DNA from 2 places in the Carbonatibacter coralli genome. Region 2 is predicted to be linked to the other one. Evidence: riboswitches for the same ligand, from Rfam matches in the RefSeq annotation. Region 2 holds a riboswitch; the other holds the start of a gene.
What was found. A riboswitch is a leader RNA that binds a small molecule or an ion and turns the genes downstream of it on or off. The one in region 2 is predicted to bind thiamine pyrophosphate.
Positions count from the first base shown of each region.

Region 1: it holds a riboswitch for thiamine pyrophosphate, as region 2 does, so the genes downstream of both, thiC (phosphomethylpyrimidine synthase ThiC) here and thiD (bifunctional hydroxymethylpyrimidine kinase/phosphomethylpyrimidine kinase) in region 2, are expected to answer to the same signal.

Region 1 is NZ_JBBUTJ010000003.1:67,648-79,697, reverse strand. Features, by position in the region: gene AAAH10_RS08780 (enolase C-terminal domain-like protein) at 60-1,184, opposite strand; gene AAAH10_RS08775 (TRAP transporter large permease) at 1,196-2,506, opposite strand; gene AAAH10_RS08770 (TRAP transporter small permease) at 2,509-3,045, opposite strand; gene AAAH10_RS08765 (TRAP transporter substrate-binding protein) at 3,149-4,147, opposite strand; gene AAAH10_RS08760 (NAD(P)/FAD-dependent oxidoreductase) at 4,179-5,429, opposite strand; gene AAAH10_RS08755 (GntR family transcriptional regulator) at 5,709-6,392, shown strand; gene AAAH10_RS08750 (aspartate/glutamate racemase family protein) at 6,430-7,197, shown strand; gene thiC (phosphomethylpyrimidine synthase ThiC) at 7,265-9,055, opposite strand; TPP riboswitch at 9,152-9,272, opposite strand; gene AAAH10_RS08740 (lipid A deacylase LpxR family protein) at 10,845-11,876, opposite strand.
Region 2 is NZ_JBBUTJ010000002.1:75,936-87,985, reverse strand. Features, by position in the region: gene AAAH10_RS05845 (hypothetical protein) at 1-773, opposite strand, end outside; gene tenA (thiaminase II) at 995-1,678, opposite strand; gene AAAH10_RS05835 (ABC transporter substrate-binding protein) at 1,671-2,630, opposite strand; gene AAAH10_RS05830 (thiamine phosphate synthase) at 2,683-3,306, opposite strand; gene AAAH10_RS05825 (thiazole synthase) at 3,303-4,088, opposite strand; gene thiS (sulfur carrier protein ThiS) at 4,095-4,292, opposite strand; gene AAAH10_RS05815 (FAD-dependent oxidoreductase) at 4,289-5,293, opposite strand; gene thiD (bifunctional hydroxymethylpyrimidine kinase/phosphomethylpyrimidine kinase) at 5,290-6,153, opposite strand; TPP riboswitch at 6,259-6,366, opposite strand; gene AAAH10_RS05805 (DMT family transporter) at 6,445-7,410, opposite strand; gene AAAH10_RS05800 (PQQ-dependent sugar dehydrogenase) at 7,520-8,725, opposite strand; gene yaaA (peroxide stress protein YaaA) at 9,006-9,779, shown strand; gene AAAH10_RS05790 (hypothetical protein) at 9,934-10,170, opposite strand; gene AAAH10_RS05785 (ASKHA domain-containing protein) at 10,461-12,050, opposite strand, start outside.

The DNA.
Region 1 (12,050 bases), on a different contig from region 2:
CTGGAAAATGGAGGACAGGGAAGAAAACGCGAAGCGCTCCCTTCCCCGTTTTTCAGAGCCTACTGAAACCTCTGACCGTAATGTTCAAGCTTGCTGCGATCGACATTAACACCAAGCCCCTTTCCTTCCGGAACATGAACATAGCCGTTTTTGACCGGGAAAGTTTCCTCGAGGATATCTTCCCTGAGGTAGTAGTTTGCCATGTAGAACTCGCAACTGAGTTCCAGTTCGGGCGCGCAGGCCATCAGATGGGCACCGGCTGCATGAGCAATGCCTGTTTCAAACATGCAGCCCCCGTAAACACCAATTCCCGCGGCACGTGCAATCGCAGCAACCTGCAGGGCCTTGCGAATGCCGCCGCTCTTCATCACCTTGAGACTGAAAATGTCTGCAACCCGCATCTGGGCGCCAACCAGTGCCTCACGCGGATTGAACACAGACTCATCAGCCATCACCGGTGTTGTCAGCACATGTGTAAAATGCTTCATGGCCTCCAGGTTGTCCCGCGGCACCGGCTGCTCGATAAATGACAGGCCGAAGCTCTCGAAATCCTTGAGTTTTGGAAGGGCTTCCTGAGCCTTCATGCCCTGATTGTAATCGATCCTGAGGTCCAGAAGGTCCCCGAATTCGCTGCGGATCTTTTCCACGCGCATCAAATCAAAGGCGTGGTCCTTGAAGCCTGTCTTGAATTTGAAGATCCTCACGCCGTCTTCGACCATGCGCTGAACCTTTGCAAAGTCCTGGTCAAAATCAGGATTGGCAATGGAAAAACTCATCAGGGATTTTTCGCGATGCGCCCCGCCAAGCAGATCGCAGACACGGGTATCCAGGGCCTTTCCCGTCAGGTCAAGCAGCGCCATTTCAAGCGCAGCCTTGGCTTCAGAGGCGTGGACAACCATCCTGTCCATCTGATCCAGAATAACCTCAACATCAAAGGGGCTGCGTCCGATAATGGCCGGAATGAAATAGTTTTTCAAAGCGGCAGCGTTGCTTTCGACAGTTCCGGTGAAGACAGCCCAGGGAGAAGCCTCTCCCCAGCCTGTCAGGCCACTGTCTGTCGTCAGCTCAAGCAACACAGAACGAATGGTTTTTACGTCACCGGAGCCATGCGAGTGAACCTCTGTGACAGGCAGGTCTACGATATAGACTTCGCCTGAAACAATCTTGTGAAGGTCTTTGGTCATTGTCGTCGTCTTTAATTGTTTAATTTGCTCATGTTTTCAGGGAGGTAGGTGGCAATTTCCGGAACAAAAATCAGGACAAAGACCATCAGTACCATGATCAGGAACATCGGGATTGCCGCTCTGGCAATATAGCCCATTCCGTGATTGGTAATTCCCTGCATAACAAAAAGATTGAAGCCGATTGGCGGCGTAATCTGGGCCATTTCCACAACCACAACGATGAAAATACCAAACCAGATAATATCGATACCTGCCGTGCGGATCATGGGCTCGACAACGGCCATGGTCAGCACGACCGACGAAATCCCGTCAAGGAAACACCCGATCACCACATAGAACAGCAGCAGAGCCATCAACAACTCAAAGCGGCTGAGTTCAAGTTCTGCAATTGTCTCTGCAAGAGCGCGTGGCAAGCCGGTGAACCCCATGGAAAGGGACAGGAATGCTGCACCTGCAAGAATCAGTGCGATCATCGCGGAGGTTCTTACCGCCCCCATGAGGCTCTCATAAAAGGTTTTCCAGGTCAGAAGCTTCTGACTGGCTGCAAGGAGCAGAGAGCCGATAACACCAATTGCAGCAGCTTCCGTTGCCGTTGCCAGCCCGGCATACATCGAACCAATGACGACTGTGATCAACAGAATGATGGGGATCAGGAAGCGGGAATTTGCAAGCTTCTCGAAAAAGGTCTGTTTTGCTTCACTGTCAGGATTGTAGTTGCTGGAAACAAAGGAATAGATTGCGACATAGGCCATGAACATGCTGGCCAGGATCAGTCCCGGCAGAATGCCTGCAATGAAGAGTTCCGAAATCGACTCATTGACCGTTACACCATAGACAATCAGCGTCAGGGATGGCGGGATCATCAGACCGAGTGTTGCGGCTCCTGTCAGGGTGCCGATCACCATCTTCTCGGGGTAGTTCCGCTTGCGCAGTTCCGGGATGGACATCTTGCCAACTGTTGTCAGCGTGGCAGCAGAGGAACCCGAGACAGCCGCAAAGATTGTACAGCCAACAATATTGGTGTGGACCAGACCGCCGGGTAGCGGTGCAAGCCAGGGGGACAACCCTTTGAACATGTCCTGTGACAGACGGGTTCTGTACAGGATTTCACCCATCCAGATAAAGAGGGGCAAGGCTGTCAGTGTCCAGGATGAAGAGGCACTCCAGATCGTTGTGATCATGGTGTCACCAACGGGACGTGTGGTGAAAAGCTCCATCCCGACAAAAGCAACCCCCAAAAGGGCCAGCCCGACCCAGACACCTGTTCCCAGCAGAAGGAACAGGACAAAAAGGAAAATGGCAATCAGCTGAAATTCTTCCATCTTTACTCTCCATGCCCCTGTTCAACCACATCGGCCTCAATGCGGTGAGAACCGGCAAACACGACGTGAAGAAGATGATCTGTCAAAGCAATTGCGAAAACGATGCTGCCCAGCACCATGGACATCTGCGGGATCCACAGCGGAGAAGCATCCTGCCCCTGGCTGATGTCATTGAATTTCCAGGACCAGTAGGTCGCCTTGCCTGCGTAATAGACAAAATACCAGGCCAGAGCGGTCCCAATGGCAAAGCACCAGCCTTCAACAATCGGTAAAACCTTTTTGGGTACAGCATTAAGAAGCAGGCCGACCCGAATGTGTGCTCCCTTGTTCAGGGCGTGCGCAAAGGCGAAGAAGGAAGCCGCTGCCATGCTGTAGCCTGCATATTCAGGGGCACCCGAAAAGATTTCCCCTGTCCAGCGTGCCAGCATCTGCAAAACGATCAGAAACAGAATGGCAATGAGAAAAACGGCAGCGATCATGCCACTGCCAAGATACAGCGCGTCCAGAAAAGACCGGACCCGGCGAAGAAAGATCTGCATTGTTAAGCCTCACAGAACTAGCACGCGCCTCTGCCTTTCAGAAGCACAGGGCGTTTTAAGGGCGAAAGAGGAAGGCCCAAACAGCCCTCCTCCCCGATCCGTCTTATTGGGAAGCCCTGAAGGCTTCGACAATGGCCTTGCCTTCGTCCCCGGCCTTTTCGAGCCATTCAGCAGTCATGGTTTCACCGATTTTCTTCAGATCGGATGTCAGCTGGTCTCCGGCAGGTCCGACACTCATGCCACCTTCACGCAAACCGTTCAGCGTGAAGTTTGTGTATTCGATGGCACGCCAGTTGCCTGCGTACTCGGCCAGATCGGAACAGGCATTGATGACGTTTTTCTGTGCGTCTGTTGTGCCTTCCCAGACATCCTTGTTCACCATCACGTAGTTGCGTGGCAGCCAGGCATCGACTTCATAGAAGTGTGTCAGGCTGTCCCAGACCTTGCGGTCATAGCCAGTCGCTCCGGAAGAGATCATTGACTCGGCAACACCTGTGGAAAGGGCCTGGGACAGTTCGGCAGCCTCAATGGAAACCGGACGCATTTTGGCCAGCTCTGCAAGGCGCGCTGTTGCTGTGTTGTAGGCACGGAACTTGATGCCTTCCATTTCGGCAACAGAGTTGATTTCACGATTGAAATAGAACCCTTGCGGAGGCCATGGAACAGCGTAAAGCAGGTGCAGGTTCTGTTCGTCGAGGATCTTTGTCAGTGTTGGCTTGGCAGCCTTCCACAGCTTTTCGGAATCCTCGAATGACGTTGCCAGGAACGGAATGGAGTCAAAGCCGAAGATGGCATTTTCGTTCTGGTTTCCGGACAGCAGGCGCTCACCGATCGGAGCCTGTCCGGTCTGAACGGCACGCTTGATGTCAGCACCCTTGAACAGAGAGCCGGACGGGTGTGTTTCGATCTCGATTTCACCGCCGGTTCCTGTCGTGACACACCGGGCAAACTCGGCACCTGTCACAGAGTGGAAGTTGCTCGCAGAATAAGCCATGGGCATATCCCATTTTTCCCCGGCTGACGCGCCAGAAAAAGCAGCAACACTCAGAACTGCAGTCACAGCAGTACCGAACAGAGCAGTCTTGAAAGAGGTTTTTCTCATGATATGAATTCTCCCTGTTGTTTGTTTTATTCTAGAGTGTTCTGTCTGGTGCATAGGCACTCAGATCAATGTCAGGCTTGCGACCTGCCGCAAGCTGTGCTGCAAGCAAACCTGTTTTCGGGCCTGCAGTCATGCCGATGTGGTGATGACCATAAGCCAAAATAATGTTCCGGTTTTTCGGAGCGTGCCCCAGAATTGGAAGACTGTCTGCGGGAGCCGGACGATGCCCCAGCCATTCTCGCACATCCGTCAGTTCCAGATCGGGCAGCAGATTTTTTGCGCCGCGTTTCAACAGCGCCAGCGGACCTTCTGACTGGGGAGCCTCCAGTCCGCCAAACTCGACAACGCCTGCAAAGCGTATGCTGTCACCCATGGGTGTCACAACAAACTTGCCCGAGGCATCCATGAGAGGATTCCGGGGCATGACAGACGGATTGTCCAGCTCGATATGATAACCGCGTTCTGTTTCCATGGGGACTGTCACATCGATTTTCTGCGCCAGTTCATTTGACCAGACACCTGTTGCAAGCACAACCTTGTGCGCAGCCAGCCGGTCTCCCTGTTTTAGTTCCACTGTCAGGCCGTCGTTGTTTTCGGAAATGTCAACGACTGTTCCGATCCTCAGGTCTCCGCCATTTTCCAGGAAAGTGTCTGTCAGGGCCTGAACATAATTGCCGGGCTTGTGAATAAACCCGTGATTTTTGAGCAGGACAGCATAGCGGTAGTCGTCATTCAGATCCGGTTCGATTTCCCTGACCTCCCCGCCTTCTGCCGTTTCCCAGCTGTAGCCGTTTTCCCGTCGAAGGTTCCAGCCATAGGCGTCCCCTTCGAAGCCGGCCTTGTCCCTGTAGAGATAGAGGTAGGTCGACGGATGCAGGATTTCACTGGCCCTGGATCCCTTGCTGATGTCCTGATGCTGTTCCAGACCATCCGCCAGAAGGGGCTGGAGCCCTCTGGCAATGTGTTCGACAACTTCGTTTTTCGAGGAGGCAATGTACTTTTGCAGAAACGGCAACATACGCGGAAGATAGCTCCAGCGCATAAAAAGCGGGCCGTTTTCATCCATCAGCATTTTCGGTGCACGGGACATGATACCTGGCGTAACGACAGGAACCACCGCACTGCAGGCCAGAATGCCGGCATTGCCATAGGATGTGCCTGCGGCCGGGCCCTGTCTGTCCAGCAAGAGAACCCTTTCCCCCATTCGCTGGAGATGAAGGGCCGTGGAAACCCCGACAATGCCTGCCCCCACAACAACAATAGGGTTTTTTTGTCCCTGCATGCCTTTTTGCCTCACCCTTTGAGCCACAGAGAGGCGAACTTTTCCCCGCCCTTTGAACTGCTGACTCTGTTCTGCGTCCGGTGTGATTTTTCACGGTTTGTGTTGTGGTCACTTCCCGGCTTTAATTGTATACAGTTTTGTATTTTGAAAATTCATTGTCAATCCTTTTCATGTGTCGCAGATCACAAAAAACAAAGCGTACTCAATAAGGGAATTGAAATCCTTTGGGTTATCCTTTAGTTTCAAACAGTACAAATTGTATACAATTCAGGTTTCAAGATGACAGACGCACCCAAAAAAGAGAACAAAAGCAGCGTTGTGCGCCTTTATGAGGAAATAAAGGAGATGGCCATCAGCTACAGCTTCAAACCCGGTGAGCGGGTGAATGAAGTCGAGCTGGCCAAAAACCTCGGAGCCAGCCGCACGCCACTGCGTGAAGCTTTGAACAGACTGGTTGCCGAGGGTTTTCTGACCTTTGTTCAGGGGCGCGGGTTCTTTTGTCGGGAACTCAAATCGCGCGAAATTTACGAACTCTATCAAATGCGAACCATCATTGAGGTTGCCGCTGTCCGTCTGGCCTGTGAGCAGGCAGCCGACAGTGAACTGCAGGATATTCAGAATTTTCTGGATGACCGGACCAGCAACTTCACGGAAGGCACCTCCAACAAGGAACTGGTTGCCCACGATGAAGAGTTCCATCACATGATCATGGCTCTGACCCGCAATAGCGAGATGTCACGATTGCTCGGGAATGTTTATGATCGCATCAAGTTCTTTCGCTGGATTGACATGGACAGCCAGCATGCCAAATCGCAGCTGGAGCATGCCGACATTTTGAAGGCCCTGATTGCAAGGGACGCAGAAAGTGCGGCGAAACTGATGGAAAATCACATCAGGCGTCGCCTTGATCAGATTACAGAGGCGACCAAGGAAGGTTATTCCCGCATTTACATGCACTCCTGATTGCCACACTCCCCAATGACTGACTGGATAAAAAACAATGACTGATTTCCCGAGCAATCATGCCGTTGGTGGCAAGGCTGTCTATGGTGCCTCCGTCGGTATTCTCATGCTGGATGCCCGTTTCCCGCGCATTCCGGGGGATATGGGCAATGCAATGACCTGGCCCTTCCCGGTTCACTACAAGATTGTTCGCGGAGCAAACCCGAACCTTGTTGTCCGCAATGGCGCAAAGGGCCTGCTGGATCAGTTTGTCGAGGCAGGCAGGGAGCTGGTTGAAAACGGCGCAGACGGGATTACAACAAACTGCGGCTTTCTCTCGCTCTTTCAGGACGAGCTTGCTGATGCGCTCGGGGTTCCTGTCGCGACGTCCTCACTCATGCAGGTTCCGATGATCAAAACCATTCTGCCATCGGACAGGAAGGTCGGTATTGTTACCATTTCTGCAGAAACCCTCACGGAAAAACACCTGACAGCTGCAAGGGTTCCGCTGGATACTCCGGTGATTGGAACGGAAAACCGCCGTCATTTCACCAATGCCATTCTGGACAGTCACCCTTCCCTTGATCCCGAAGCGTCCCTGCTGGACATGATTGATGCCACCCGTGATCTGCTGGAGGCCAATCCCGCTATCGGCGCGATCCTTCTGGAATGCACCAATATGGTTCCCTACGCTGCCGATCTGCGTCGCATTTTCGGCTTGCCGGTTTTCAGTATCTATTCCTTTGTTCAATGGTTCCAGGCTGGCCTGATGCCCCAGGCTTTTGACCAGAAGCATTACGATACCCGACCACAGCATTTCCGTTAACCCGACGTCCACCCTTTGCCGATTTAAAAAGCCCTCTGTAAAATCAGAGGGCTTTTTCTCTGCAGGGCTATCCGGCATCCTTGATGTAGATTTCACCGACTTCCTTGAACCTGTCGGCCATCATCTGCATCCCTTCCTTCTGGGCCTCTGCACGAATGTCGTGACTGATCCGCATGGAGCAGAACTTGGGTCCGCACATGGAACAGAAGTGTGCAACCTTGTGTGCTTCCTTGGGCAGGGTCTGATCGTGGAAATCCCGCGCCGTTTCCGGATCAAGAGCCAGATTGAACTGATCTTCCCACCGGAATTCAAAACGCGCGCGACTGAGCGCATCATCCCGTCGCTGTGCGCCTGGCAGGCCCTTGGCAAGATCCGCAGCATGCGCCGCAATCTTGTAGGTGATCACGCCTGTTTTAACATCGTCGCGATCAGGAAGACCCAGGTGTTCCTTGGGCGTGACGTAACACAGCATTGAGCAGCCATACCAGCCGATCATCGCAGCCCCGATACCACTGGTGATATGGTCGTAGCCGGGTGCGATGTCTGTTGTCAGTGGCCCGAGAGTATAGAACGGGGCCTCGTGACAGCACTCGAGTTGCTTGTCCATGTTCTGTTTGATCTTGTGCATTGCAACATGTCCGGGTCCCTCAATCATGACCTGACAATCCTTGGCCCAGGCAATTCTGGTCAGTTCACCCAGTGTCTCCAGTTCTGCAAACTGGGCTTCATCATTGGCATCGGCGATAGAGCCCGGACGCAACCCATCTCCCAGGGAAAAGGCGATGTCGTACTGGCGACAGATATCGCAGATTTCATCAAAGTGCTCGTAAAGGAAGCTTTCCCTGTGATGATGGAGGCACCATTTTGCCATGATTGATCCACCACGCGATACAATCCCTGTCACACGATTGACGGTCATCGGAACCATGTGCAAACGAACCCCGGCATGGATTGTAAAGTAATCCACGCCCTGCTCGGCCTGCTCGATCAGGGTGTCGCGGAACACTTCCCAGGTCAGGTCCTCTGCAATTCCATTGACCTTTTCCAGGGCCTGATAGATTGGCACCGTTCCGATCGGTACAGGTGAATTGCGGATAATCCATTCGCGTGTGTTGTGAATGTTTCGTCCTGTCGAAAGGTCCATAACGGTATCTGCGCCCCAGTGAATCGCCCAGACCAGCTTGTCGACCTCTTCTTCCATGGACGAGGTGACAGCGGAGGTTCCCATGTTGGCGTTGATCTTCACCAGAAAGTTTCGCCCGATAATCATCGGTTCGCTTTCGGGGTGATTGATGTTGGCTGGCAGGATGGCCCGGCCTTCTGCGATTTCCTGCCGGACAAATTCCGGTGTTACATAATCGGGGATCGAAGCACCCCAGTCCTGACCATCACGTTCGCTTTTGACAGCTTCTCTCAGCTGATTTTCCCGAATGGCCACGAATTCCATTTCTGGCGTCACAATCCCTGCCCGGGCGTAAGCCAGCTGTGTGACAGCTTTCCCTTCCTTTCCGCGCAAGGGGCTGGTTTTGCATGGAAATTCCGGGGTCAGACGGCTGCCTTCCACAAAGCCGTTGTCTTCCGGCTTGATATTGCGTCCGTCATAGCGTTCGACATCATCACGGGCTTCAATCCAGGTGCGCCTCAGTTCCGGCAGACCTTTGCGAATGTCAATCTCTGCAGCCGGGTCTGTATAAGGGCCGGAGGTGTCATAGACAGGCAGTGGTGGTTCGCCTGCAGTTGGATGGACGGAGATCTCGCGCATGGGGACGCGAATATCCGGGTATATTGTGCCTTCAACATGGATTTTACGCGAAGCCGGCAACGGCCCGGTTGTTACTTTTGGTGTGGGATGGTTCATCTCTCTTCAGTGCTCCCTAAAGCATGGGTACTGTGACACTGGAGATCAGAAGAGAGAGGCAAAAGCTGCACGAAGGTAAAAAAGGACCAACCCTGTGAGCGCTTTGTCAAAGCTTCCTACGCCAGTGTCAACTGGTTCAGGTTCAAAGGGTCGCTGTACCGGATATAATCCTCTCAGCCTCTCAGTCCCCAACGGCGGGACTCCCCTGCTACGCCGTAACCGTTACACAGGATCGCAGCAGAGCGCAATGCACAAAATGTCAGATTGTTTTTTCACACAGGCAGAGTCTAACAGAACGTTATCGCTAATATTTTTTCTGAAAATAACAAATAAGATATTGTTATAAAAAACTATCTCTGTTTGCGAGACGGCAAAAACAGTGGAGCGTTCTGAGTCGTTTTTCTCTGATTGTAACGGGCACTGTTCATCTAAATCGGCTCAGGAACGGCCTTTTCCATGACAACAAGAAAGAGAAAAACACGCAAAACAAGACAATCAGGCAGAGATATTTTTCTTTTAAACCCTGCAAAATAAAAAAATGACATAACGCTCGGCATTACTATAAATATTCAAAAATTTCGGAAAAATATATTTGCTTGCACCAAAAAAAATCCCCGCCTGGAAAGAGCGGGGAAGAAGGGCAGAAATTGTCCCGTTTTCTGCGTTCAAAGGATGTTGCATGCAGGGGTAAAGGGATGAAACCCGTTGTAACATCACTCCCGCAGACACTGCTAAAACTAAAGCAGAGAAACTTGTTTGTCAAATAAACGGCTGAACATTCTTTAAGATTAACATATGAATTTCAGTATTTTAATTGAATATTCTCAACAAAAAGACATAAAGCACTTTCGTAAAGACATATGCAAAAAGCACCCCGTCAGAATAAATCCAACGGGGGTAAGTGCAAGTGAGTTTAGTCTTTTTATTTGATCCGGAAAGGCTCTGGTAAGACGCTTGGCGGAAAGCTCCCAGAGTTTTTCCAGACAAAATGAAACTAAATAACGAAACTCGTTTCATCAATATAATTTCATGGATTCTGAAATAATATTAAATACATCATATCAGTGTTTAATGTAATTTTCAAATTTTTGAGTATTTTTTATCAATATATATGATATTTATATAACAATATATTTTATATATTATCTATACTCCTTTACTGAAAAAGGAGGAAAATCAGGAGGCTTTGACTCATAAAAAATCTCTTTATAATTGTAAAAATTTTATAATTGTCAGGATTTTTATGAAGAGCTTTTGGCTTCAAACACAGATGATGTAACAACTGCATTTGTCCGTTAGAAAACAGAAAAAAGGTCGGGCCTTTCTGTTTGAAACAGTTCCCGCTGTATCGAGAAGCCGTGACTGTCTTTTAAAAAAAGTGTCCGGATTTCCCCTCAATCTTGTGCTCTGTCGGCAAGGTTATGCAAACGTTCAAGCCCCACTCTTCTCTTTCAGAGCGTACCGGGCAAGCAAAACACCCCAACATCACACAAAATATCTAGGGAAAAACCGGGACATAACTGGAGTTACAGAGACAGTCTGCTGGTTATATTCTGCTCATGCTCCAGGCGTTCTTGTCTTCGATCCTTACAAACACAGCGGCGATGGAAGACGTTACCGATCACAGAAACAGGACGCCCAGCACAGGTCCCTTCTCTCAAAAGCAGTATATTTTCCGGCCCCGCCTTAAAACCCGGAACCCATATCAGGTGAAGTCAAACCTGAAGTCTCATCAGTGCAACGCCTCTGATCTCTGCTAAGCATTCAATCCGACAGCGTGTATACAGCATCAGAACCTGTACCCCAGTGATACCGATCCAAAAAGGGAATTGTCACGCTGATTGTCAAATTCATCAGAGCGCCAGTTCAGGGTGTAGGCGATCTGGGTCCGGCCATAGGTCACGGTAAAGCCCGTGTTGACATCCAGCACACCGTACTTTTTGTCAACAGATGGACTGTCTTCGAAACTGTTGCCATCCAGGAAAATGTTACGGGCCACGGCACGGCCCTCTACCCCGGCAAAGATCAGCCATGAAAACTCGTCCTCTGGCACATAGAACTGACCGGAACCGGGAATGGCGGGACGCACACGCGCTGGCGCCGTTTGCCATCTGTGTCGCTCCGGAACAAGCAGAAACGTCAAACCGGCATTGGCATAGGTATAGGCATTGCCAAGTGTTGCCCCGGCATGCGGAGCAATCCGGAAGTAAAAGGGATCAAGAGGCGCGCTGAACAGATCCGGCCAGATCCGCTGATAGGCAAGCATGACGACAGGCTCGTTTTCCAACTGGCTGTCCCAGCCTTTGGGGTCATCGCTACCAATCAGGTCGTGGACAAATCTTTGCGTTTCCTCCCCCAGGGCAGCCGGCCCCACAACCCCCAGGGTAAGCTCAATATCATCAACATGGTTGTCAAACAGGGTTCTGTATCCTATCGAGCCATAAAGAAAGCCTGCATAGGGGCGGTCATTCGGGTCCGGTATCCGGGTTGTAATGACCTCGGGAGTATAGAGGTTCTGACCTGCAGAGTAGTAGATGCTGGTGGTTTCATTGATATTGAAGAACGGGACAGCATCACCAATCGAGCGGACAAATTCCGGCGGACTGGCCTTGTCATTGAAATAGGTCAGCCGCACGCCGCTTGTGTAGTTCTCGTCAGTTCCGCTCCCGAAGAGATCATTCTCGACTGTTATCGTCAGAAATGAATTGTCTTCACTCGTGATTGCTTCCGGGATGCGATCCTGCAACGTATCCTTGGCCAGTGCCGGAGGAAAGGCAGCAATCAACGCAGAGCTTATGCCTGCCAACAAAGCCTTGTTCATTCTTTCCCCCGATAGCAAATCCCTGAAAATATGAAAGAACCCAACGTTCGCAACAAGGATATTGGAAATCAAATAAAACAGAATTACAAACGGTTTCATCATTGATCAAACCGGTTTGTAATCCCCGGGACCGGATGCATGAAACCCGTCTGCTACCCTCCGGGTTTCCTTGTA
Region 2 (12,050 bases):
GCGGCCTTCTTGGCTGTTTTCTTCCAGTTTCCGGCCAGATCAATCCAGTTCAGGACAGCCTGATTGGCCAGGTGATCCGGTGACTGCGGAGGAACAAACCCCTTCTGATCATCCGCTTTTCCCTTTCCGTTCAGTTCTGCTCCGGTCAGGAAACTCTGTGCGGCTCTGCCAAATATGTCGGAAAGCTTGCCTCCGGCTGCCGGTCCGCTCAACGCGGCAAAGGCAAGCAGATCCTCCTGTGTTTCAGGTTTGCTCTCCGTGTCCTTTTCGAGGGTGGGCGCAGGCGGCTTTTCAGGAGCTTCTTTCGGTTTTGACACTCTGTCCTGCTTTTTGTCCTTGCCGGGTTTGCTGTCCGGCAGGGCAATTGCTGCAGGAGCTTTTCCCGGTTTTGGATCTGCCTTGCGATCTTCCCTGTTGTTGCCGGGCGGAGGGCTGTCCGGTGCGGCAGGAGAATTGATTTTCTCCCGGTTCAGGGACTTTTCCGAGTAGAGCGCATCGGGAAACCTGGACCACATGTAAAGGATTGCCAGCAAAAACAATGTAATGGCGACCAGGAAAATCAGGGTTGGAGAGAAGAGGGATCTCTCGGCACTGCCGTCATCACTGCCAAAAAAGTCATTGATAAAGGCGAAGACAACAGCGGTGTTCTGCCCCAGAGACTCCATAAAACCCGGCAGGAAACCGGGCAGAAGATCCCGTTTCTGAAAGACGACTGTAACCAGCGTGATCACGATGAGAAGGAGGATGACTCCCAGATTGCTCTTTGATTTCATGCTGATTGACTTTACCTGATACTTTATTTTTATGCAGAGACTCTAACCCGGCCTGTGAGCTTAGTTCACTCTCCTTAAGAATTGGTATCCAGCGGAAAGGTCCTGCGGTTTTTGTGCGGGCCTTCCGGACCTTGGCCCGATGCTGAAAGCAGGACATGAAAAAACGGGGAAAGAGCACCTGGCTCCTTCCCCGTTGAAACAGCTTGTTTTTCGGGATTTTCCTAGGGGTTCAAACCCATTTCCCAGAAGCCGACCTCCAGTTCGGTGGCCTTGTCAAAACGCCTGCTCAGGGCCGTCCATCGCGGGGCCTTGAGATAGTCTTTTCCGAGTCTGTTCAGAACAGCGCTGTCCAGAAGTGCACCGACGGCCTGACAGGCATCCTGATATTCCGGACCGGAATAGGTGTCGATCCACTCCTGATAGGCATCAGAGCTTCCGGTTTCCTTGAGGCGCAGGCCGATCTCGCCATAGCCGAGAACGCAGGAGGCAAGGGCTGCCATCAGGTCCAGAAAATCACCGCTGTATCCGGCTTCCAGCACATAGCGTGTGTAGGCCAGATTGGCTGTGGCTTCAGAGGTTGCCATGATGTCGGTTTCACTGATGCCTTCGCGTGCACAGGTTTCGATATGGAGCTGAAGCTCTTCGTTGACCAGCGCATTGACAGTTCCGGCTGCGATCTTCATTTCCTCCAGCGTTTCTGACTTGGCAGCGGCCAGAGCCCAGGCGCGGGAGAAATGGATCAGGAAGATATAATCCTGCTTCAGGTAGTGCAGAAAGGCTGCGCGTGGAAGGGTGCCGTCGCGCATCCCCTCCACGAAGGCGTGGTGCGTGTAGTCTGTCCAGACCGAACCGCAAGCCTTGCGCCAGTGCCCGAAAACCGTGCCGTAGTCGGGTTGGTTAGCCATCTGTGGACACCTCGACAGCCAGCTTTTCGATTGGCGTGATGTTTTTGGTCAGGCCGGACTCTTTCAGGAAGATCTCGAAGTCTTCATAGCGGCCCTTGTCAAAGGCAGCCGGACGGAGGGCAAAGCGGGGGAGGGTATCAACCCATGCCTTTGAATTCAGTTCGTCCTGCAGTTCCTTGGAGGTGCCGGAGAAGATTTCCCAGCTTTCCTGCGGGTGGTTCACGATGAAACGTGTTGCCTTTTCAATGGCACGCAGGAAGGCTGCAACAGCGTCCCTGTCCATTGTTTCCGGGTTTGCGATGTAGATCAGTTCGTCATAGGTTGGAACGCCTTCTTCCTCGACATAGAAGCAACGGCCTTCAACGCCGTCGATTTCCATCTGGTTCAGCTCGAAGTTCCGGAAGGCACCGATAACGGCATCCACCTGACCGGACATGACAGACGGGGAGAGAGACCAGTTCACATTGACCAGTTCCACATCATCCACGGAAACGCCGTGGTTGGAGAGAATGGCGTGCAGGACGGCCGTTTCAACACCGGAAACGGAGAAGCCGATTTTCTTGCCCTTGAGGTCCGCCACGGACTGGATCGGACCATCCTTGAGGGTCAGCAGGCAGTTCAGCGGTGTTGCAACGAGGGTTCCCACCCACTTGAGCGGGAGACCTTCCTGAACCTGCAGGTGCAGATCAGGCTGGTAGGACACAGCCAGATCAGCCTTGCCGGCAGCGACCAGCTTTGGCGGATCGGCAGGATCAGCCGGAGGAACGATTTCAATTTCCAGTCCCTCGTCGGCAAAGTAGCCCTTTTCCTGGGCAACGATGATCGGGCCGTGGTCCGGATTGATAAACCAGTCGAGGATCAGGGTCTGTTTTTTGAGGTCTTCTGCCGCCTGGGCCGAGAAAGCCAGTGCAGAGAAGGCTGCACCGAGGAGGAGTTTCTTCATGGAGAGCATGATGAGAGTTTCCTTGTTATCGCTTTTGTTGTGTTCTTGTGTGTTGAAAGGATCAGGGACGCGTGACATCCAGCCACTGGCGCACGCGTTCTTCGGGGTTCTCGTTGAGGGTGATGTCGGTCACGGCAGAGACGATGTCTGCACCGGCCGTCAGGGCTCCTGACGCGCGTTCGACGGTCATCCCGCCGATGGCAACCAGCGGTGTGTCGCCAACGCGTTTCTTCCATTCCGTGATGCGCTCCACGCCTTGTGGTGCCCACTTCATGGCTTTGAGAATGGTATGATAGACCGGCCCAAGGGCCAGATATTCCGGCTTGCAGTCGAGGGCGCGATCCAGTTCGTCGTGATCGTGTGTGCTCAGGCCCAGTCGCAGCCCCGCGGCGCGAATGGCGTCCAGATCAGCATCATCCAGATCTTCCTGTCCCAGATGAATAAAGTCGCAACCTTCCTCGATTGCCAGTTGCCAGTAATCGTTGACGATCAGGGTCGTTCCGTGTTGCGCGCAGAGCGTTTTTGCACGGCGGATTTCCTCGCGCAGGACCTCGGTCGGTTTGTCCTTGATGCGGAGCTGAACCAGTTTGATGCCGACAGGCAGCAGGCGTTCCAGCCAGTCTGCACTGTCAAAGATCGGATAGAAAGGATCCAGCCATTCCGGTCTGTTCTGATGCGTGCTCATGAGAGGAATGCCTTTCCGATCACAGGAGTTGAGGGGCTGGCCATATCGCGGGGTTCCATCGGATCGGCTTCTGCTGCCAGCAGTCCGGCCCGGACGGCCAGGGCAAAGGCCTCTGCCATTGCGGCTGGATCACCAGCCTTTGCGACTGCTGTGTTCAGCAGGATGGCATCGTAGCCCAGCTCCATCGCCGTTGCTGCATGGGAGGGAACGCCCAGCCCGGCATCAATAACGAGGGGAATGTCCGGGAAGGCTGCCCGCATGGCGCGCAGGCCATAGAGATTGTTCAGGCCCAGTCCGGAACCGATGGGCGCGCCCCAGGGCATCAGGACTTCACAGCCGGCCTTCAGCAGTTTTTCGGCAACAATCAGGTCTTCCGTGCAGTAGGGGAAAACCTCGAAACCATCTTCGCAGAGGATTTTTGCGGTTTCCACAAGCCCGAAAACATCCGGTTGCAGACTGTCGCTGTGCCCGATGACTTCCAGCTTGATCCATTTGGTGTCGAACACCTCGCGGGCCATGTGGGCTGTTGTGACTGCTTCCTTGACGCTGTAGCATCCGGCAGTGTTGGGAAGCACCTTGCAGCCCAGTGACTGGATCAGTTGCCAGAAATCCTGTCCGGCACCGGACACGCCGTTTTCACGGCGCAGGGAAACGGTGGCGACAGACGCTTTTGAACGGGTGAAGGCATCAGCCAGCACTGATGGTGACGGATAAAGCGCCGTGCCCAGCATAAGGGGTGTTTCAAGGGGCACACCATAGAAGGCTTTCCTGTCGAAGTTCATGACGGCCTATCCTCCGCTCATGGGGGCAACGACTTCCAGACGATCCCCGTCCCTGAGGGTGATGGTCTGGCGTTCGGAAATGGGGACGAAGTTCTCGTTCACAGCTGTGGCAAAGCGGCCTTCGATATACCCCAGTTCCCTGAGGGCTTCGTTGAGCTGCGGGTTGGCGATGGTTGTTTCCTCGCCATTGTGGTGGATGATCATGTCTTTTCCTTTCGGAAGAAACTGCTGTCTTCAGGTTCATGGCCCTTCAGCAGCCAGTCGGCAGCAAGCTCTGCCAGAACGGGCGCCATCAGATAGCCGTGACGGTAGAGACCGTTGATGAAAAGATCCTGTCCGCGCAGGATCACACGTGGGCGGTTGTCGGCAAAGGCCGGGCGCACATCCACGCCGATTTCAAGGATTTCCGCCTCTCCGAAGGCGGGGTGCAGGGCATAGGCAGCAGAGAGCATCTCCAGCATGGAGCGCGCCGTAATGCGCTGGCGGTCGCTGCTTTCGATCATGGTTGCGCCCAGCATGTAGGTGCCGTCTTCGCCTTCGCGCGGGACGATATAGAGCGGCACGCGGGGATGCAGCAGTCGCACAGGGCGGTTCAGTCTGATATCCGGGCAGCGGATCACCAGCATTTCGCCCTTAACGCCGCGGAGGTCTGTGATGACATCACGGGCATGAAGACCACGGCAATCAATGACAGCGCCGCTTTCACGGACATCGGAAGGTGACTGGATGCTCACACCCTGTTCCTGCAGACGGTTGCTCAGGTGGAGCAGGGCCTTGCGGGGGTCAAGATGGCTTTCCTGCTCAAAGAAGAGCCCGCCGGAGAAGCGCCCGGCCAGATCGGGTTCCAGACTGTCGATTTCATCGCCGGAAACAGCGCGATGGTTTTCTGTCCGTCTTGCAAAACGGCGCAACTCGCTTTGGTCGCGATCCAGAGCAAGAACAAGCGTGCCTTTGTGGTGGACAGCGCCTGTTGATTTTTCCCACCAGCCGATTGCCTTGCGTCCGGCCCGAACAATGCAGTCCTCGGCTGTCTCCCCCTCGCAGTCGGGTGCGAGCATTCCACCGGCCCACCACGAGCAGCCGTGTTCATCGGGAAGGCCCTGCGGATCCAGCAGGGTCACCTCGGCATCCCGAGCTTTTAGCTCGGTGGCCAGACAAAGGCCTGCGACACCCGCGCCGCGAATGGTGAAGCCGTTCTTGCTCACGCTGCGCCGCCTTTCCGGTCATCGTTCCAGAACTCGTGGAAATGATGAACGGGTCCGTGGCCCGTGCCGATGGTCAGGCTGTCCGCTCTGACGATGGCTTCGTGCAGCCAGCTGTGTGCCGTTTTGACCGCTTCCAGTGTCGGTTTTCCCTTTGCCAGTTCCGCAGCGATGGATGCCGAGAGGCTGCAGCCAGTGCCGTGGGTGTTCTTGGTGTCGATCCGGTCGACCTCCAGAACCAGTGGTTCTGCGTCGCGGGTGATGAGGACATCGCGGCAGATCGGCCCCCTGGCGTGGCCGCCTTTCATCAGGATGGCTGCGGGGCCCTTGTCCAGCAGCTGTTTGCCCTGTTCGACGGCATCCAGCAGGTCATAGGCCGGATCGGTGCCCAGCAGGCGCGCGGCTTCGGGAAGGTTCGGTGTCAGCAGGGTGGCGCGCGGAAGCAGAAGTTCGCTCAGCGTATCCACAGAATCATCCTGCAGCAGGGCATCCCCGGATTTGGCAATCATCACGGGATCAAGGACGACAGGGCCATGATAGTCTTTCAGGGCCTCCACAACTGTTTTGATCACGCCTGAATCCGCCAGCATGCCGATCTTGATGGCGTGGGGGTGGATGTCATCAAGGACAGCCTTGATCTGGGCCGCGACAACAGGCAGGTCAATTGCCTGTATTGCTGTAACAGCCAGAGTGTTCTGTGCCGTGATGGCTGTGATGGCCGAGGTTCCGAAGACACCACGCGCGCTGAAACTTTTCAGATCGGCCTGAATACCTGCGCCGCCGCCGGAATCAGAGCCGGCAATGGTCAGCGCCACTGGGGTGTGGTCAAACGGAGAAACAATATGGTTCTGTCCAGCCGACATCGGAAAACTCCCGGTTAACTCGTGCGATCCGGGAGCAGGCTTGCGGGTGGAGTGCGGGAGGAGCTGGCGTTTGCTTTTTTTTGGGGCTGTGATGCCCTGAACGCCTGAGAGCTGTCTTCCGTTCCCTCCGCCGGTACAATCCGGATCAGGTTCGGTGGGTTGACAGATACTTCTGTCTCTCAGCTCCCGGTCAGAGCACCCCAACGGAAATGTAATGAGGTCAAGCTAGGATCAGAGCGGCTCTTCTGCAAGAAAAAAATATGCGAAAGCCTTCATCTGCGCTGTCCGGCATCAGTTTGGCTCCACGCTTTGGTCAGACTGGTTCTGTTTCTGTAAGTCAGGCGTGTATTTCCCCTTGCATTGTTCTCCCGTGCGCTGTTCCCGCCAGAGGATGTAAAGACCACTGCCGACAATCAGCAGAACTCCCGGAAAGAGGCGTTCAAGAGGGGTTTCGTCAAAGAAAATCCATCCCAGTGTGAAGGAAAAGGGAATGGCAAAATACTCGAAGGGGGACAGGCTGCTGGGTTCCGCCAGCCGATAGGCCGCGATCAGGAAATAGGCCGCCAGCCCTCCTGCAAGACCAATGGCGCCGAGCCACAGCCAGTCTTCCGGATTGAGGATCGGGACAAAACTGTCCAGAACCAGCAGCATGATGACAAAACACACGAGAGACCCGGCATTGCCGTAAAGGTTCATCAGGGCGGTCGGGACGCTGTTGTCAAAGCGCTGTGCCGAGACACTGATCGAGCCAAATCCCAGTGCTGCGAGCAGGGGAAGGAGGGCATACCAGCTGAAATCCGGTGCTGTCGGTTGCATGACCAGCAGGACACCGGCAAAACCTGTGATCACGGCCAGCCATCGTATCAGACCGACCCGGTGCCCGAGAAGGGGAATGGACAGGGCTGTTACAAATAGCGGCCCGGAGAACAGTATGGTTGTGGCCGTGGCAAACTCCAGATGGGCGATGCCCAGATACATGCACAGCTGTGCGAAGGCAGCGACAACACCGCGGATCAGTCCCAGCTTCCATTGTCTGATCACCAGAGGTTTGCCTGCTTCTGCCCATTTCCGGGAGAAGAACAGGATAATCCCTGTCGGGATCAATCCGAAGAGATTGCGAAAAAAGGCCAGTTGCTCTGTCGGGTAGCGTGCGCTGAGGTGCTTGATAATGGCGCTCATCACATCATAGAGCATGATGGCGACAAGAATTGTCGCCGCCGCAGCCACGAAGGATGTGGAGCTGTCGTGCCTGTTCATGAGGAGACCTTGTGCGGGAGTCTGTGGGGCAGAGCAGTATTATTCGGCTTTTCGCGCCTCCTGACAAGGCATGGAGAGTTGTCGTGGAAACTGCCCTGCGTGTCAGGCCTCAGTCTTTGGGAACAAGGCGCAGGAGGCGGCCCTTGCTGGAATCCGTCAGAAGCCAGAGCGCTCCGTCCGGTCCCTGGCGGACATCGCGAATGCGTCCGTACTGCTTTTCCAGATAGATTTGCTCTCCGATAATTTCGTCACCGTCAAGATTGAGACGGATCAGCTTCTGATCCTTCAGCGCGCCAACAAAGAGGCTGCCTTTCCATTGCGGGAAAAGGTCTCCGTGATAAAAGCTCAGGCCAGAGGGGGCGATGGACGGGTCCCAGTAATAGCGGGGCTGTTCCAGCCCTTCCTTGTGGGTGCCTTCGCCGATGGGCAGGTAGGAATAGTGTCGGCCATAGGAAATGACCGGCCAGCCATAGTTCCTGCCGGCTTCGGGTTTGTTGATCTCATCCCCGCCACGCGCACCGTGTTCGACGGTCCAGAGTTCACCTGTTTCGGGGTGCAGGGCTGCACCCTGCGGGTTGCGGTGCCCGATGGACCAGATTTCCGGTTGATAGCCGTCCTGCCCGACAAAGGGATTGTCTTCCGGCACCGAACCGTCGAGATTCAGGCGCAGGATCGATCCGGCGTGATCGTTCGGATCCTGCGCGCGGTCACGGTCTGCGCGATCACCAACGGTCATGAAAAGGGTGCCATCGCCACGCATCACCAGTCTCGAGCCAAAGTGACGGCCGGAATCCGTTGGTCTGTTTATGGTGAAGAGGTTGGTCCAGTCTGTGATTGCCTGTCCGGTTCTGTCCAGAACCGCGGTTGCCAGAGCCGTGCCGCTTTCACCATTGGAAAAGGGGCGGGAATAGCTGAAGTACAGGCGCTGATCGCGTGCAAAGTCCGGAGACAGGGCAATGTCCAGCAAGCCGCCCTGTCCATCGGGAGCAACCGGGGCCACACCGTCCAGTCTGTTTACGGTACCATCCGGTGAAACCAGCGCCAGTGTGCCATTGCGCTCTGTGACTAGCATGTCTCCATCCGGCAGGAATGCCAGACCCCATGGGCGTTTCAGCTCTGTTGTCAGGACCTGAACATCAAAGTCCTGAGCTTGTGTCTGGGGAGGGGACTGCAGCAGCGTGAAAGCCATCATGCCAAGGCCCAGCAGGCCGGAGCCGGCAAATGACAGAAAGCGTTTCCTTATGGAGGCGGGGCTGTGTGTCTGTATCATGGCTTTGGCGCTTTCAGGGCTGGGGATGTCTGTCCGGTCCGGCACGTGCTGGTCCCGGTAGGAGGATCAGGGAAAGAAAGACAAGGCAGAACAGGCACAATCCGGAGATCAGCCAGACTGCACCCGTTGTTGCAGGGGGCTGATGCGCTGTTTTCTGTTTCATGACGGGCCTCTTCTGTTCATTTGCAGATGAGCACGCGATCTTTGTTCTTCAAGTTTTTATGCTTGTCCCTGCGTCCGAAAATGATCATCTGCCCTTGTCTTTTGCGAGGCAGGCTTTAACTATGGTTTGGGGACTTACCGAATTCCAAGACAGGATCGTCGAATGCTTGTTGTTGTATCGCCAGCGAAAAAACTGGATGAAAGCCTGAAAACCCGTGGTTTGCCTGTAACGCAGCCGGATTTTATTCCGGAAACACAGGAACTTCTGGAGGTTGCGCAGGAGCTGACCCGTCCGGATCTCAAGCGTCTGATGGGGATCAGTGATGCGCTGGCCGAACTGAACTATGAGCGCTATCGCGCCTTTGATTTCCCCTTTGCCGAACACAATGCCTCTGCTGCGGCCTTCATGTTCCGCGGCGACACCTACACAGGGCTTGATGCAGACAGCCTTTCGGATGAGGAACTGCTTTATGCGCAGGGACACTTGCGTATTCTCTCCGGCCTTTACGGTATTCTGCGTCCGCTTGATCTGATGCAGCCCTATCGTCTGGAAATGGGAACCAGGCTGTCCAATCCCGTGGGCGAGGACCTCTATGATTACTGGGGCACCAGACTTGCCGATCATCTGAGCGCGGACCTTGAGGGGCACGCTGCACAGGTTGTGATCAACTGTGCCTCGAACGAGTACTTCAAGGCTGCAAATGAAAAGGCCATCAGAGGGACTGTTATCACACCTGTTTTCAAGGAGGAAAAGGACGGGATTGCCAAGATCGTCAGTTTCTCTGCCAAGCGTGCGCGGGGCATGATGGCGCGTTACATCATTCAGAACCGCATCGAGCAGCCGGAAGATATCAGGGCCTTTACCGAGGGCGGGTATAAATTCCAGCCGGAGCAGTCTGATCAGACAACCTACATCTTCACCCGCCCGAAAGCCTAGACTGCGGCGAAGCCGGGTCTGTTGTGCCGCCTGGTTGTCCGGTTTGAAAAGCGAACACGAACAAAAGCCATCCGGAAGTCCGGGTGGCTTTTCCTTTGGAATGAACCTGAAGCGTTAACAGGCTAACGCTGATGAAAAAAGGCATTAACACCAATTAGTGCAAATACTGCTCTGACTGTGATTCGGAAAAGACATTGGCTTTGTCCTCTTCCTGTTTTCTGATGTCATGGACTTCCTGACAAATCAAAGCGAACGCCTTGTCCGGGCCAAGCTTCTCAAGGTGAAACTCAACAATACCCTTATATGCTTGTTCGCTGATCTGGAAGGTTTCGTGCGTGATGTTCACACGGGCCAGACGATCAATCAGATTGAGCGTGTCATTATCAATCATGATCCATTCCAACTGCAACTCTTGAGGGTTTGTTCTTGTTCTTGATGTTCCCAGAGTAGCAAACAATATGATTAATAGAAAGTTAATTTTTCAAAACATCTTCATTTGATGAGAGTAAAATCAGTTGCTTATTGGTTAACATATCGCCTTCAGGGGAATGGTTATGCGGAAATTCAATTATTCGTATTGTGCTCTGGTCCTTTGTTTTCAAGGCTCAAAGAAAAAAGCCTTCCCGAAAATGGAAAGGCTTTTTCATCATTACATTGTACTATGCCGCTAGGCATTTTTTCTTATCCGCGACGGCGTCGGCGGCGTCTTCCGCCTTCTTCTCCGCCCTCGGCAGGCTCTGCGACACGTTTTTCGGGGAGCTTCACAACAGTCTCCAGATTCGGGAAGCTCTCGACAGTGTTGGGCAGGCCCATGGCATTGATGAAGTGCTCCTGGAATTTCGGTTCAACCGCTGTTTCGATCTTTTCGACCCGCTGGATGACGCCTTCAATTTCAGCGCGCGCCTTTTTGTTCAGAAGGGCCATGCGGGCACCGGTGCCCGCCGCGTTACCGGCTGATTTGACGCGTTCGAGGTTACAGTCCGGGATCAGCCCCAGAACCATCGCATACTTGACGTCGATGTGAGAGCCAAAGGCCCCGGCAAGCTGGATGCGGTCGACCTGTTCGATCTCCATCTTTTCCATCAGCAGTTTCACACCGGCATAGAGTGCGGCCTTTGCCAGCTGAATGGCGCGGACGTCATTCTGCGTCACGGTCACAGAGGGTTCGCCCTCGACCCCGTCATGGATGAGGTAGGAGAAGGTCTTGCCGTTTGGAATGATGCGTTCGGATTTGGCTGCCAGTGAGCCGTCGATGGTGCCGTCTGTCAGGATAATGCCGGCAAGGAACATCTCGGCGACAGCTTCGATGATACCGGAACCACAGATACCGGTAACGCCAGTGCTTTTGATGTCATCCCCGAAGCCGTCCTCGTCGGACCATTTTTCGGATCCGATCACACGGAAGCGGGGCTGGAGTGTTTCCGGATCAATCCGCAGGCGCTCAATGGCACCCGGTGCAGCGCGCTGACCGGATGAAATCTGGGCACCTTCAAAGGCCGGTCCGGTCGGGGAGGAGCAGGCCAGCAGGCGCTCCTTGTTGCCGAGGACGATCTCGGCGTTGGTTCCCACGTCACACAGCAGGCTGATTTCATCCAGCATGTGCGGACCTTCGGAGAGGATCACACCCGCTGTATCCGCGCCAACGTGACCGGCGATGCAGGGCAGAATGTAGACGCGACCGTCTGTGGCGATGTCCAGATTGACGTCGCGGGCATAGAGGTCGAGACCGGAGTTCAGGGTCAGGGCAAAGGGAGCGCCACCCAGTTCTGTCGGATCAATACCAAGGAAGAGGTGGTGCATGACCGGGTTGCCGACAAAGGTCGCACTGAGGATATCGGAGCGCTCGATGCCCGCTTCCTCTGCAATGGACCCAAAGAGCTCGTTCATGGAATCCTGAACGGCTGCTGTCATGTCCTTGTCGCCACCGGGGTTCATCATGACGTAGGACACGCGGCTCATCAGGTCTTCACCGAAGCGGATCTGCGGGTTCATGATACCGGAGGAAACGGTGACTTCCCCGGTGCTGAGGTCACAGAGGTGTGCAGCAACGGTTGTTGAGCCGAGGTCGACAGCAACGCCGTAAACCTTTTCCTTCAGACCCGGCCAGATGGAGATGATCTTGCGGTCGTGTTCGGAGAGGGCAACAGTAACCTGCCAGTTGCCCTTGCGCAGGGCGACCTGCAGGCCCTGCAGCGTGCGCAGGTCACAGCTGACATCCCTGATATCCCACTGGGCTTCCAGTGCTTCCTGAATGCGTTCCCAGTCGCCCTT